Regions from separate parts of the Actinomadura sp. genome, predicted to be linked through region 2. Evidence: predicted binding sites of a transcription regulator. Region 2 holds the regulator's gene; the other holds the start of a gene.

Region 1 (7,740 bases), on a different contig from region 2:
GCCGGTGACCGCGAGGCCCGTCGCCACCCCCGGCACGCCGGTGCGGCGCTCGTTCCGGCTCAGCTCGACCTCCGGGGTGAACCTGGGGCGGCCCAGGTAGTCCTTGAGGTCGGCCGCGCCGACGTGGACCGGCAGGGTCGCCTTCTCCAGCGCCACGTTCGCGGCGATCTTCCGCAGCACGCGCGCGATCGAGCGGTCCAGGGACCGGACGCCGGCCTCCCGGGTGTACTCGGCCGCCAGCAGCCGCAGCGCGTCGTCGCCGAACGTCACCTCGGACGCCTCCAGCCCGGCCTTGTCGAGCTGGCGCGGCAGCAGGTGGTCGCGGGCGATGGTGACCTTCTCGTGCTCGGTGTAGCCGTCGAGCTCGACCAGCTCCATCCGGTCCAGCAGCGGGCCGGGGATGGCCTCGACCACGTTCGCCGTGGCGAGGAACAGCACATCGCTCAGGTCGAGCTCGACCTCCAGGTAGTGGTCCCGGAAGGTGTGGTTCTGCTCGGGGTCGAGGACCTCCAGCAGCGCCGCCGTCGGGTCGCCCCGGTAGTCGGCGCCGACCTTGTCGACCTCGTCCAGCAGGACGACCGGGTTCATCGAGCCGGCCTCGCGGATGGCGCGGACGATGCGTCCGGGCAGCGCGCCGACGTAGGTGCGGCGGTGGCCGCGGATCTCGGCCTCGTCCCTGACGCCGCCCAGCGCGACACGGACGAACTTGCGTCCCATGGCCCGCGCGACCGACTCGCCGAGCGAGGTCTTGCCGACCCCGGGAGGCCCGGTCAGGGCCAGGACGGCGCCGCTGCGGCGCCCGCCGATGACGCCGAGGCCGCGCTCCTCGCGCCGCTTGCGCACGGCGAGGTACTCGACGATGCGCTCCTTGACGTCGTCCAGCCCGGCGTGGTCGGCGTCCAGGATCTCCCGGGCGCCGGCGATGTCGTAGGCGTCCTCCGTGCGCTCGTTCCACGGGATGTCGAGCACCGTGTCGAGCCACGTGCGGATCCAGCCGCCCTCCGGCGAGGCGTCGGACGACCGCTCCAGCTTGTCGACCTCCTTCAGCGCGGCCTCGCGCACCTTCTCGGGGAGGTTCGCGGCCTCGATCCGGGCCCGGTAGTCGTCCTCCTCGTCGGCGGGGTCGCCGTTCAGCTCGGCCAGCTCCTTGCGGATGGCCTCCTGCTGCTGCCGCAGCAGGAACTCCCGCTGCGTCTTCTCCATGCCCTCCTGGACGTCCTTGCGGATCGTCTCCGCCACGTCCAGCTCGGCGAGGTGGTCGCGCGTCCAGCCGATGAGCAGCTCCAGCCGCTCGGCCACGTCGAGGGTCTCCAGGACCTCGATCTTCTGCTCGTCGGTCAGGTACGGCGCGTACCCGGCGTTGTCCGCCAGCGTGGACGGGTCGTCGATCTTCTGCACGACGTCCACGACCTGCCAGGCGCCCCGCTTCTGCAGGATCGCGCTGACCAGGCCCTTGTACTCCTTGGCCAGCTCCTGGGCCCGCCCGGACGCCGGCGGCGCCTCGACCACGGTGCCCTCGACCCACAGGGCCGCGCCGGGCCCGGTGGTCCCGGTCCCGATCCGCACGCGCGACACGCCGCGGACGACCGCCCCCGGCTCGCCGGTCGGCAGCCGCCCCTCCTGCTCGATCACGCCGAGCGTGCCGACCGCGGCGTACCGCCCGTTCAGCCGGGGCACCAGCAGCACCCGCGGCTTGCTCGCCGACCGGATGCCCGGTCCCCGGGACTGGGCCGCCGCCCGCGCGGCCTCGATGGCCGCCCTGACCTCCGCGTTCTCGGACAGGTCGAGGGGAACCACCATGCCGGGCAGAACGACCCCGTCCTCCAGGGGCAGCACCGGCAGCGTCAGGGTTTCGCTCATGCTCAGCTCCAAGTCCGTCGACGACCCAACCTCAAGTTGAGTCATACACACTCAAGAAAACGGAGCACGAATTTGTTTCCGCAGCAACGTTCGCTCTGAGCGATCACCCCGCGCGGGCGGCCGGGAGCCGGGGGCGGGCGGTCAGGTGAGGCGGTGGCCGCCGTCCACGTGCAGGACGGCGCCGGTCATGAAGGTGTTGGCCATCACCGATGTGAACGCCTGGGCGATGTCCTGGGGGGTGCCGATGCGGCGGGCGGGGAGGCGGGCGGCCAGGTCGGTGAAGGCCGCCCGCTTGTCCATGGCGAGCTGCTCCCAGATGGGGGTGTCGACCCAGCCGGGCGAGATGACGTTCACCCGGACGGGGGCCAGTTCGACCGCCAGGCCGTACGCCAGGGAAGCGAGCGCTCCGTTGGCGGCGGCCACGATCGTGTTCGAGCCGTTCGGACGGTAGGCGTTGATGCCCGAGGTGTAGGTGATCGACCCGGTCACGCGGCCGGCTCCGTGCTTGGCGACCAGCCAGGCGCCCAGGAGCTTGGCGTCCACGAAGGATCGGGCGGTCTGCGTGGGGACGTCGGCGGTGGGGCCGTACACGCCGGTCGCGTCCGCGGCCGTGACGGCCACGTGCTCCACCTTCCCCACGCGGGCGAACAACTCGGCCACGTCCTCCTCGCGGCCGATGTCGGCGCGCATCGCGCCGAGCTTCCCGTCCTCTTGCCCCAGTTCCGCTGCGGCGGCGGCGAGGCGGTCCTCGGACCGGCCCACGATGGTCACTTCCCTGCCTTCGGCGAGCAGCGTCCGGGCGAGGGCCAGGCCCATGCCGGAACCGCCTCCGATGATCATTGCGTCGGTCATGCGCCGAGTCTGCGCCGCCGCTCCGGGGGTCCGGAAGGCCGCGCGATACCTGGGTGCGACACGGCCACCCAGGACGGCGGCCTCCGGTGGCAGACTCGGAGGCATGAACGCGATGGCCGAGTTCCTGCGGGTCCGGCGGGGGCGGATCGGCCCCGCCGACGTCGGGCTGCCCATCGGGCCGCGCCCCCGGCGCAACCCCGGGCTGCGCCGCGAGGAACTGGCCGCGCTCGCCGGGGTGAGCGTCGACTACTACACCCGGATCGAGCAGGGACGCGAGACCTCGCCCAGCGACTCGGTGCTGGACGCGCTGGCCCGCGCGCTGCGCCTCAGCGACGACGAGCACGCCCACCTGCTCGGCCTCGCGGACAGGGTCGCCGGGCGGACGCCCCGCCGCCGGCCCGCGGCGCCCCGGCCCGTCCGCCCCGGCACGCTGCTGATGCTGGACTCGCTGCGGCCCAGCCCCGCCTACGTGCTCGACGAGGTCAACGACGTGCTCGCGGCGAACCCCGAGGGCCTCGCTCTGATGAGCGGGCTCGGCGACTGGCCGCCCGGGCAGCGCAACACGATCCGCTACACCTTCCTGCATCCGGCCGCGCGGACGCTGTTCGCCGACTGGGACCGGGTGGCCCGCAACAGCGTCGCGCACCTGCGCACCGCCGAGCTGACCGCCGCCGGGCCGGCCGCGGCGCTGGTCGCCGAGCTGTCCGCGGCGAGCGCGGAGTTCGCCGAGCTGTGGCGCCGGCACGAGGTGCTCGTCAAACGCGGCGGGGAGACCGCGTTCCGGCACCCGGTGATCGGGTCGCTGACCCTGGCCAACGAGGTGCTGGGCATCGCCGGCGGCGGGCAGCGGATGCTGGTCTACCAGGCCGAGCCCGGCACCGCCGAGCACGACGCCCTGGTGCTGCTGGCGATGGCCGCCGAGGACCTCAGCCCCCGCGGGTGACCGCCGCGCGGGCAATGCGCGGGCAAAGTCCGCTTCGTGATCTTGATTCTTTGCGCGGCGCGCGTTTACGCGCGCATGACGCGCGGGTACTTAACGCAATGAGATCGTGACACACGGTGAACGAGAGGTACTCGGGGCGGCAAAGCCCCAGGTCGAGAGCGAGGAGGCTGGCGATGCGGCGCACAGAGCGCGAGGTCCGGCCGGCCGTCCCCGCCTCCCCCTCCCCTCGCGGCCCGGTCCGTGCGGCCGAGGGCGTTCCCGGCGCACCGCCCCGCCACCCGTCCCCCAGCGGGCGCGGGGACGGCGGCGCGCGGCGACACACCTCGGGTCCTCGGCCGTACCGGACCGGTCCGGCGACCGGCTCACGGGCGCCGCACGGCGCCCTCCCCCCGCCGCCGGGCGGAGTCACGCCCGCCCGGCCGCACCGGAAGGGAGGTGGGAATCAGCCCCCAGAGGAACCGGCGGCACGCCGGTAGTGCACAGGCGGCCGGAACTCCGTCCGACCCCCGTCCCGGCCGCCGACGCAGTAAGGGATCGCTGCGGAACCGGCCCGTGGGGGCGCACCGCCTCCACGGGCCCGGCTCACAGCTTCTTGCGCCAGACCTGCCCGTGGACGACGTCCCCGAAGCGCTCCACGGGCGGCTCCTCGTCCTCCAGGACGAACCCGGCCCGCTCGTAGAGCCGGTGCGCCGCGCGCTGCAGCGCCGTCGTCCACAGCATGATCTCCGCGTAGCCGGCCTCGGCGGCGAAGCGGACGCACGCGTCGACGAGCGCGGCCCCCACCCCCGTGCCGCGGGCGTCCGGCTCGACGTGCAGCAGCCGGAGCTGCGCGACGTCCTCCTCACGCTTGACGCAGAACACCGCGCCCACGCGGACGCCGCCCGACTCGGCGATCCAGGCGTTCTCCCGCTCCGGGTCGTGGTCGCGCACGTAGTCGGCGACGACCGAGGCGACCAGGGCCTCGTAGGTGCGGTCCCAGCCGCATTCCTCGTCGTAGAGCGCGCCGTTGCGCTCGACGACCCAGCCGAGGTCGCCGGGGCGCAGCGGGCGCAGGACCGGGCCGTCCTCCGGTCGCGCGCGGTCGCCGAGGATGCCGTGGACGGTGCGCATCGCGGCGAGCAGGCGGCCGCGGTCGGCGGCGGGCAGCCCGTCCAGCAGCCCGCGGATCTCGGCGGCGGTCCGCTCGTCCAGCATGGCGAACACCTCGCGGCCGCGGGGCGTGAGCCGGGCGATCTGGCGGCGGGCGTCGCCCGCGGCGCGCTCGCGCACGACCAGGCCGTCGGCCTCGAACCGGGCCAGCATCCGGCTGAGGTAGCCGGCGTCGAGATCGAGCGCGCGGCGCAGCGCGAGGACCTCGGCGTCCTCCCGCTGGGCCAGCTCGAAGATCACCCGGGCCTCGGTCAGCGAGTAGGGGGACCGGACGAGCCCCTCGCCGAGCACCCCCATGACGCCGGTGTAGAAGCGGTTGAACGCGCGGACCGTTCCGATGTCCTCGGCGGTCACCTCCATGCTGCGACCCTCCTAACGTTTGACTGAGTCAAACGTATGTGAGAGAGGCCGCCGGGCACCAGCCCCCCGGGGCGGATCAGACGCCCGCCTCGGCTCCCTTGCCGGCCTCGGCCCCGTCCTTGGCGGCCGGCAGCGCGCGCGCCTCGCGGACGATCTTGCGCTCGACGAAGAAGGTCATCAGCGGCACGACGCCGCCCAGCACGATCAGCACCATCCGGCCGGCCCGCCAGCCGGTGCGCCGCCACAGGTCGAAGGCCAGCGCCACGTAGACCATGTAGAAGAGGCCGTGGATCGGCGACACGATCGCCACCATCTCCGGCATGTCGGTCGGCCCGTACTTGAGGACCATCCCGATCGTCAGCAGCACCAGCAGCGTGCCGACGATCAGCGCCAGGATCCGGTACCTGGTGACCGCGCCTTCCACAGGAGCACACCTTTCGTTCAGCGGGCCGGCGCGCCGAGCGGGCCCGCGCGAGGGGTCAGCGGCGCCCGCGGCCCTCGGAGTTGAGCCGGGCGAGGTAGCGGTTGTAGGCCGCGAGGGCGGGGTCCTCTTCCTCGTGCCGCTTGATGATCTCCCGCTTGACCTCGGCCTCGGCGGGCTCCTCGACCACCTTGGGGGCGGGCTCGGAGCCGGCCCGCTCGTCCCGGATCATCTTGACCCACATCACGATCACGAAGATCGCGAAGATCGGCCATTCGAAGGTGTAGGCCCAGCTGCGGTCGTTGCCCGCCTGGGCGCGGTCGAACTGCCACCAGCCGAACCCGAGGAACGCGCCGCACAGCACGATGGCCAGGGCGTGCAGCCCTAGCCAGCCCGGGGTGAGGAAGCGTCGCACGGCACCGAGCCTACCCCCGCCTCCGCGTGATGCCGCCCCGACCCCGTGCCAGGGCGGGAGGTCAGCCGGGCGGCGGACCCACGTAGACGGCGCGGGGGCGCAGCGGGCCCCGCCGGCCGTACTCCTCCAGCGCGTGCGCGAGCCATCCGGCGGTGCGCGCGACGGCGAAGACCGCCTCCCCGGCGCCGGGGACGAGGCCGGCGACCGCGCCGAGCGCCGCCAGCGCGAAGTCGACGTTGGGCTCGGGCAGGCGGCGGCGCGCGGCCTCGGCGAGGACCGCGTCGGCCGCGGCCAGCCGCTCGTGCCCGGGCGCCGCGGCGCGGACCATGCCCATCAGCAGGGTGAAGCGGGCGTCGCCCGACTTGTAGACGCCGTGCCCGAAGCCGGGGACGCGTTCGCCCGCGCGCAGCCGCTCCCCGACCACCCGGGGCGCCGCCGCCGGGTCGGCGGCCTCGGCGATCAGCCGCTCCGCGCCGTAGGACGCGCCGCCGTGCAGCGGGCCGCTCAGGACGCCGAGCCCGGAGGCGACGACCGCGTACGGGTCGGCGCGCACCGAGGCGGCGACGCGCGCGGCGACCGTGGACGCGGCGAGCTCGTGGTCGGCGAGCAGGATCATGGCGGCCTCGAAGGCGCGCAGCAGGCCGGGTTCCGGCGGGTGCGGGCACAGGCGGGTCCAGAGCCGCTCGGCGATCCCGCCGCCCGCGGCGGGGCGCCCGGCGGCCGGCGGCAGCGCCTCGACGAGGCCGGAGATCAGCGCCCGCCCGGTCGCGGTGACGCCCTCGGGGTCGAGGTGGTGGCGCAGCGGGTCGGCGACGGCGAGCGCCGTGACGATCAGCTGGAGGCGGTCGAGCGGGAGGAGGCCGGCGGGCAGGCCCGACTGGGCGGCGACGGCCGCCGCGACGCCGTCCGCGCGGGGCCGCCAGGGCCCGGCGTCCGCGTCCTCGCCGGTCCAGAGCCAGGCGGCGGCGTCCTCGAAGGTGCCGGTCTCCGCCATGCCCAGGGCGTCGCGTCCCCGGTAGAAGTGGCGGTCCGCACCGAGCGCGGTGACCGCCGACTCGATCGCCTGCTCCCCCGGGCCGGGCGGGCGGCGCGGCTTCCCGCGCCGGGCCAGCTCCTCCACCTGGGCGGCGTCGAAGAGGCTGCGCCGCCCGTCCGGGGCGCGCCTGCGGCGCAGCACGCCCCGGCTCACGTACGCGTACAGCGTGGCGGGCTTCACACCGAGCCGCTCGGCGGCGGTCTTCGCGTCGATCCACCCGCTGACCTGGTCGTTCTCCATGTTCACCGGCTCTTCATATTGATTATCGTCAATATTGATACATGTAGATGACGGTGTCAATCTGAAGGCATGCCTCAGATTCACTTCCTGGACGTCACCAACCGCGACGGCGTCCAGACGGCCCGGACAGGGCTGTCCAAGTTCGGCAAGACGATGGTCAACTTCTACCTGGGACGGCTCGGCGCGGCGCAGTCGGAGATCGGGTTCCCGTTCCTGTTCCACGAGGCGCCCTACGTGCGGGCGCAGATCGCGCTGGCGGAGGCGGGCGCGTTCGGCGGGCTGCGGCTGTCCGGCTGGTGCCGGGGCGTCGCGCAGGACGTGGAGAAGGCCGCCGCCGTGCGCGCCGGCGGCGCCGGCCTGGCCCACTACAACCTGTCGATCTCGACGTCCGACTACATGATCGCGAACAAGTTCCGGGGCAGGCTGGACCGGGACGCGATCATCCGGGAGATGGTCGCGGCGGT
Region 2 (7,740 bases):
GACCTGTGGCGCGGCAAGGACCAGTCGGGCAACACCGGCGAGGTGGCGCGGCGCAACGCCGAGGCCGAAGGGGTGTCCGGCCGGGTGGACCTCGTCACCGGCGACATGCGCTCGCTGCCGTTCGAGGACGGTTCCTTCGACCTGGTCGTGTCGAGCCTCGCCGTCCACAACGTCCCGGACGCCGAGGGCCGCGCCCGCGCGGTCGCGGAGGCGTACCGGGTGCTCGCCCCCGGCGGGCGGCTGCTGCTGGCCGATTTCCAGCACGTCCGGGACTACGCCGCCGAGCTGCGGGCGCTGTCGGGCACCGAGCCGGCCGTCCGCGGTCTCGGGTGGCGCTTCTGGTACGGCGGCCCGTGGTTCGGCACGCGCATGGCGACCCTCCGCAAGCCCGGCTGAGCGGCCCGCGGGACGTGCGGAGGAGACGCTCCTCCCAGCGGGTGACGGCGGCCGGCCCGGCCCTCCTCCATCTGGTCGATATGTGAATCGACGGACCCGTTCGGGGAACCGGAATACGGGGCTCAATCGTCCTGTTGTAGAGGCCGTCAGCAAAGTTGAGTCGGGTACGCTCAAGTCATTTGACAGCGGGGCGGGCGTCCGGGCAACCTTGCGGCAGAGAAGACGAACCGGCCGCGCCCTGGGGGCGACCGGGGCTGCGATAACCACCGGAAACGACGGAGGACGAGAACATGGCACGTGCGGTCGGCATCGACCTCGGGACGACCAACTCGGTCGTCGCGATCCTGGAGGGCGGCGAGCCCACGGTCATCGCGAACGCGGAGGGGTCGCGGACCACGCCGTCCGTCGTCGCCTTCGCCAAGAACGGCGAGGTTCTGGTCGGCGAGGTCGCCAAGCGCCAGGCGGTCACCAACGTGGACCGCACCATCCGGTCGGTCAAGCGCGAGATGGGCACCGACTGGAAGACCAAGATCGACGGCAAGGACTTCAACCCGCAGCAGATCAGCGCGTTCGTGCTGCAGAAGCTGAAGCGGGACGCCGAGGCGTACCTGGGCGAGACCGTCACCGACGCGGTGATCACGGTTCCCGCCTACTTCTCCGACCACCAGCGGCAGGCCACCAAGGAGGCCGGCCAGATCGCGGGCCTGAACGTCCTGCGCATCATCAACGAGCCGACCTCGGCGGCGCTGGCCTACCACCTGGAGAAGGAGAACGAGGCCACCATCCTGGTCTTCGACCTCGGCGGCGGCACGTTCGACGTCTCCCTGCTGGAGGTCGGCGACGGGGTGGTCGAGGTCAAGGCCACCAGCGGTGACAACCACCTGGGCGGCGACGACTGGGACAACAAGATCGTCGACTGGCTGGTGGACAAGTTCAAGAACGCCAACGGCGTCGACCTGTCCAAGGACAAGATGGCGCTGCAGCGGCTGCGCGAGGCGGCGGAGAAGGCGAAGATCGAGCTGTCCGGCTCGTCCGAGACGCAGATCAACCTGCCGTACATCACCGCGTCCAGCGAGGGCCCGCTGCACCTGGACGAGAAGCTCACCCGGGCCGAGTTCCAGCGGATGACCTCCGACCTGCTCGACCGGACCAAGGCGCCGTTCCACTCGGTGCTGAAGGACGCCGGCATCTCGGTGAGCGACATCGACCAGGTCGTCCTGGTCGGCGGCTCGACCCGCATGCCCGCCGTGTCCGACCTGGTGAAGGAGCTGACCGGCGGCAAGGAGCCCAACAAGGGCGTCAACCCGGACGAGGTCGTCGCGATCGGCGCCAGCCTGCAGGCCGGCGTGCTCAAGGGCGAGGTCAAGGACGTCCTGCTGCTGGACGTGACCCCGCTGAGCCTCGGCATCGAGACCAAGGGCGGCATCTTCACCAAGATCATCGAGCGGAACACCACGATCCCGACCAAGCGGTCGGAGACGTTCACCACCGCCGATGACAACCAGCCGTCCGTGGAGATCCAGGTCTACCAGGGCGAGCGCGAGATCGCCGCGTACAACAAGAAGCTCGGCACCTTCCAGCTCACCGGTCTGCCGCCGGCGCCGCGCGGCGTCCCGCAGATCGAGGTCACCTTCGACATCGACGCGAACGGCATCGTGAACGTCAGCGCGAAGGACCAGGGCACCGGCAAGGAGCAGTCGATGGTCATCACGGGCGGCAGCGCGCTGCCCAAGGAGGACATCGAGAAGATGGTCCGCGAGGCCGAGCAGTACGCCGAGGAGGACCGCAAGCGCAAGGAGGAGGCCGACGTCCGCAACCAGGCCGACACCCTCGCGTACTCGACCGAGAAGTTCCTGCGGGAGAACGACGAGAAGGTCCCGGCGGAGCTGAAGACCGAGGTCAACGACGCGGTCGCCGAGGTGAAGAAGGCGCTGGAGGGCACCGACGTCGACGCCATCAAGGGCGCGACGGAGAAGCTCGCCCAGGTCAGCCAGAAGATGGGCGCGGCCATGTACGCGCAGAGCCCGGACGGCGCCCAGGCGGGCGCCGAGGACCACGGTCCCACCGCCGACGCGCAGGGTCCGCAGGACGACGAGGTCGTCGACGCGGAGATCGTCGACGACGACAAGCCGAAGGGTGATGCATCGTGACGTCCTCTCCCAATGAGGGTGAGGAGAAGGAGGGCCCGGTGATCCGCGACAAGCGGCGCATCGATCCCGAAACGGGGGAGGTCCGGGTGCAGGCGGGGGGTTCGCCTGCCCCGGAGGCCCCGGCCGACGGGGGCGACGGCGACGGCAAGGCCGAGCAGGGCGGCGAGGAGGTCGCCGAGCTGCGCAGGCAGCTGGCGGAGCGGCTCGCCGACCTGCAGCGGCTGAAGGCCGAATACGACAACTACCGCAAGCGGGTCGAGCGCGACCGGGTCGCGGTCCGCGAGCAGGCCCTCGGGCAGGTGCTGTCCGAGCTGCTCCCGGTCCTGGACGACATCGGCCGCGCCCGTGATCACGACGAGCTCACCGGCGGGTTCAAGTCCGTCGCGGAGAGCCTGGAGGCGATCACCGGCAAGCTCGGCCTGGTGCGGTACGGGGAGAAGGGCGAGCCCTTCGACCCGACCGTGCACGAGGCGCTCATGCACTCGCTCTCGGCGGACGTGACCGAGACGAGCGTCGTGGACGTCCTCCAGCCCGGCTACCGGATCGGCGAGCGCATCCTGCGGGCGGCGCGCGTCGCGGTGGCCGACCCCGACCCGGAGGCGGGCTCGGACGAGCCCGCCGACGAGCCGGACGGCCCGGACGCGGAATCGGGCGAGTGAGCCCCGCGGGCCCGTCCCCTTCCAGGGGGCGGGCCCACTACGGGGGATGAAGGCAAGCAGTAAGTGGCGATAGCAGAAGGCGGGGCGCCGTGAGCACCAAGGACTACCTGGAGAAGGACTACTACAAGGTCCTCGGTGTCGCGAAGACGGCCTCACAGGAGGAGATCAAGAAGTCCTACCGGAAGCTGGCGCGCAAGTACCACCCGGACGCCAACAAGGGGGACTCGGAGGCCGAGGAGCGCTTCAAGGAGGTCTCCGAGGCGTACGACGTGCTGTCCGACGAGAAGCGCCGCAAGGAGTACGACGCCGTCCGGTCGATGCCGGGCGGGTTCCGCGGCCAGCAGGGCGGCGGGTTCGGGTTCGACCTCGGCGACCTGTTCGGCCAGGGCGGCACGCAGCCGGGCGGCGCCGGGGAGCGCCTCGGCGACCTGTTCGGGGGCCTGTTCGGGCGCGGCGCCCGCACCACGGGGACGGCGCGGCGCGCCCGGCGCGGCGCGGACGTCGAGACCGAGGTGACGCTGTCGTTCGGCCGCGCCATGAACGGGGTGACCGTCCCGATCAAGCTGACCAGCGAGGCGGCGTGCAACGCGTGCCGGGGGACGGGCGCGAAGGCCGGCACGGTCCCGCGGGTGTGCCCGAACTGCGAGGGCACCGGGCACGAGACCCGCAACCTCGGCAGCTTCGGCTTCCAGGAGCCGTGCCGGGAGTGCCGCGGCCGGGGCCTCGTCGTCGACGACCCGTGCCCGGTCTGCCACGGCAGCGGCCGCGCGACCGGCACCCGGACGATCCAGGCCCGCATCCCGGCGGGCGTCGCGGACGGGCAGAAGATCAGGCTGAAGGGCAAGGGCGCGCCCGGCGAGAACGGCGGCCCGGCCGGCGACCTGTACGTGAACATCAAGGTGCGTCCGCACGCGGTGTTCGGGCGCAGCGGCGACAACCTCACCCTGACGGTCCCGGTGACGTTCCCCGAGGCGGCGCTCGGCGCCGAGATCCGGGTGCCGACGTTCCAGGGGCAGCCGGTCACGCTGAGGCTGCCGGAGGGCACGCCCAACGGCCGCAGGTTCCGGGTGAAGGGCCGCGGCGCGCCGCGGCGGGACGGGACGCGCGGCGACCTGCTGGTCACCGTCGACGTCCAGGTCCCGCAGAAGCTGGACGACCAGACCCGCGAGGCCCTCGCGAAGCTCCGCGCGGCGGGCGAAGGCGAGGAGCTGCGCGCAGGCATCATCCAGCAGGCCAGGCAGGAGTGAGGCATGGACCCGTTCGGCGATGACACTCCGGTCTACGTGATCTCGGTGGCGGCGCAGCTGTCCGGGCTGCATCCGCAGACGCTGCGGACGTACGACCGGATGGGCCTGGTGTCCCCGGGCCGGACGGCGGGCCGGGGGCGCCGCTACTCGATGCGCGACATCGTGATGCTGCGGGAGATCCAGCGGCTCTCCCAGGAGGAGGGCATCAACCTCTCCGGCATCAAGCACATTCTGGAGCTGCAGCGCGACAACGTGCGGCTCCGCGAGGAGCTCGCGAAGGCGCACGCCGCGCTGGAGGAGCTCGCCAACGAACTCGAGTCGACCCGTGCGGTCGCGGCGCGGCTGGCGCAGCAGCGGCGGCACGGCGGACCCGCCGGCGCCCCCGGCGCCGACCTGGTGCCGATCCGCCGCACCGGCGTCGTCGTCTGGCACGAACGGCGCTCCGACTAAGCGAGTCTGGGCGACGCAGAGCACTTTCCACGGGGACGGGACATGGACTACAAGCTGACGCAGAAGAGCCAGGAGGCGCTGTCGGTCGCGGTGCGCAGGGCGGCGGCCGAGGGGCACCCCGAGGTCGAGCCGCAGCACCTGCTGGCGGCGCTGATCGCGCTGCCCGACGGGACGGCGGTGCCGCTGCTGGAGGCGATCGGCGCCGACTGGCAGGCGATCCGGCGGCGCGCCGAGGAGCAGCTCGCCGCGAAGCCGCGGGCGCAGGGGTCGACGGTGTCGTCCCCGCGGCTGTCCGCGCAGCTCCAGCGGTCGATCACCACGGCCGCGAACCGGGCGCAGCAGCTGGAGGACGAGTACGTCTCGACCGAGCACCTGCTGGTCGGCCTGGCCGCGGACGGCGGCCCGGCGGCGGGCCTGCTGAAGGAGTTCGGCGCGACGCCGCAGGCGCTGCTCGACGCGTTCGAGAAGGTGCGCGGCCACGCCCGCGTCACCAGCGAGAACCCCGAGGGCACCTACCAGTCGCTGGAGAAGTACGGCGTCGACCTGACCGCGGCGGCCCGCGACGGGCGGCTCGACCCCGTCATCGGCCGCGACGCGGAGATCCGCCGGGTCGTGCAGGTGCTGTCGCGCCGGACGAAGAACAACCCGGTGCTGATCGGCGAGCCGGGCGTCGGCAAGACCGCGGTGGTGGAGGGCCTCGCGCAGCGCATCGTCGCGGGCGACGTGCCCGAGTCGCTGCGCGGCAAGAGGCTCGTCGCGCTCGACCTCGGCGCGATGGTCGCGGGCGCGAAGTACCGCGGCGAGTTCGAGGAGCGGCTGAAGGCCGTGCTGAACGAGATCAAGGAGTCCGAGGGGCAGATCGTCACGTTCATCGACGAGCTGCACACCGTCGTCGGGGCGGGCGCCGCCGAGGGCGCGATGGACGCCGGCAACATGCTGAAGCCGATGCTGGCGCGCGGCGAGCTGCGCATGATCGGCGCGACGACGCTGGACGAGTACCGCGAGCGCATCGAGAAGGACCCGGCGCTGGAGCGCCGCTTCCAGCAGATCTTCGTCGGCGAGCCGACCGTGGAGGACTCGATCGCGATCCTGCGCGGGCTGAAGGGCCGCTACGAGGCGCACCACAAGGTGCAGATCAACGACTCGGCGCTGGTCGCGGCGGCGACGCTGTCGGACCGCTACATCACCTCCCGGTACCTGCCGGACAAGGCGATCGACCTCGTGGACGAGGCCGCGTCCCGGCTGCGCATGGAGATCGACTCCCGCCCGGTGGAGATCGACGAGCTGCAGCGCCAGGTGGACCGGCTGAAGATGGAGGAGCTGAACCTCGCCAAGGAGACCGACGAGGCGTCCCGGCAGCGGCTCGACCGGCTCCGCAAGGACCTCGCCGACAAGCAGGAGCAGCTGACCGCGCTCGTCGCCCGCTGGGACAAGGAGAAGGCCAGCCTGAACCGCGTCGGCGAGATCAAGGAGACGATCGACCAGCTGCGCGGCGAGGCGGAGCGCGCCCAGCGCGACGGCGACCTGGAGACGTCCGCGCGGCTCACCTACGGCGAGATCCCGGCGCTGGAGAAGCAGCTGGAGGAGGCGTCGGAGGCGGCCGAGCACCGCGACGCGATGGTCAAGGAGGAGGTCGGCCCGGACGACGTCGCCGACGTGGTCGCGTCCTGGACGGGCATCCCCGCCGGCCGGCTGCTGGAAGGGGAGACGGCGAAGCTGCTCCGCATGGAGGACGAGCTGGGCAAGCGCCTCGTCGGGCAGGAGACCGCAGTCCGCGCGGTGTCGGACGCGGTGCGCCGCGCCCGCGCGGGCATCTCCGACCCGGACCGCCCGACCGGCTCCTTCCTGTTCCTCGGCCCGACCGGCGTCGGCAAGACCGAGCTGGCGAAGGCGCTCGCGGAGTTCCTGTTCGACGACGAGCGGGCGATGACCCGCATCGACATGAGCGAGTACTCCGAGAAGCACTCCGTCGCCCGGCTGGTCGGCGCGCCGCCCGGGTACGTCGGCTACGAGGAGGGCGGTCAGCTCACCGAGGCCGTCCGGCGCCGCCCGTACTCGGCGGTCCTGCTGGACGAGGTGGAGAAGGCCCACCCCGAGGTCTTCGACATCCTGCTGCAGGTGCTGGACGACGGCCGGCTGACGGACGGGCAGGGCCGCACGGTCGACTTCCGCAACACGATCCTGATCCTCACCTCCAACATCGGGTCGCAGTTCCTCGTGGATCCGACGCTGGAGAACGGGGCCAAGCGCGAGGCGGTGTGGAACGCCGTCCGGAACTCCTTCAAGCCGGAGTTCCTGAACCGCCTCGACGACGTGATCCTGTTCGACGCGCTCTCCACGGACGAGCTGACCCGCATCGTGGACCTCCAGGTCGAGAAGCTGGCCGAGCGCCTCGCCGAGCGGCAGCTCACCCTCCAGGTGACGCCCGCGGCCCGCGAGTGGCTGGCCCTCACCGGCTACGACCCCCTCTACGGCGCCCGGCCGCTGCGCCGGCTGGTGCAGACGGCGATCGGCGACCAGCTCGCCCGCGAGCTGCTGTCCGGCGAGGTCCGCGACGGCGACGAGGTGGTCGTCGACCTGGACGAGGCCGCCGACAAGCTGACCGTCCAGCCGTCCCGGGGCCTGACCCTCACCAAGTGACGAGGCCGGCGCTCCGGGTTCACGGCCAGAACCCGTCGTCGCGAGCGACGACCGCGTCGGATGCCGTGCGCAGGAGCTCGGCCAGGTGGTCGTGCAGATCCTCGGCCGGGACGGCCTCGATGAGGGCCCTGCGCATGGCATGGTCGTGGTTCGCGGCGGCGGCCAGCAGGTACCCGACCCATCGGGCGGTCGGCGGCC

What was found. The regulator HspR, encoded in region 2, represses chaperone genes until heat shock. The targets are predictions, from matches to a motif close to ANTTGAGTCNNNNNGACTCAANT.
Region 1: lon (endopeptidase La) is a predicted target of HspR. The motif match lies at 1,895-1,917, and genes of this name have one in related genera.

The regions. Positions count from the first base shown of each region.
Region 1 is NZ_JBIQHY010000010.1:14,222-21,961, forward strand. Features, by position in the region: gene lon (endopeptidase La) at 1-1,860, opposite strand, end outside; gene ACIWVC_RS06070 (SDR family oxidoreductase) at 2,002-2,712, opposite strand; gene ACIWVC_RS06075 (helix-turn-helix transcriptional regulator) at 2,816-3,655, shown strand; gene ACIWVC_RS06080 (GNAT family N-acetyltransferase) at 4,238-5,164, opposite strand; gene ACIWVC_RS06085 (DUF3817 domain-containing protein) at 5,241-5,588, opposite strand; gene ACIWVC_RS06090 (hypothetical protein) at 5,644-6,000, opposite strand; gene ACIWVC_RS06095 (citrate/2-methylcitrate synthase) at 6,062-7,276, opposite strand; gene ACIWVC_RS06100 (hypothetical protein) at 7,346-7,740, shown strand, end outside.
Region 2 is NZ_JBIQHY010000011.1:17,045-24,784, reverse strand. Features, by position in the region: gene ACIWVC_RS06605 (class I SAM-dependent methyltransferase) at 1-396, shown strand, start outside; gene dnaK (molecular chaperone DnaK) at 687-2,546, shown strand; gene grpE (nucleotide exchange factor GrpE) at 2,540-3,205, shown strand; gene dnaJ (molecular chaperone DnaJ) at 3,295-4,452, shown strand; gene ACIWVC_RS06585 (heat shock protein transcriptional repressor HspR) at 4,456-4,902, shown strand; gene clpB (ATP-dependent chaperone ClpB) at 4,945-7,542, shown strand; gene ACIWVC_RS06575 (hypothetical protein) at 7,562-7,740, opposite strand, start outside.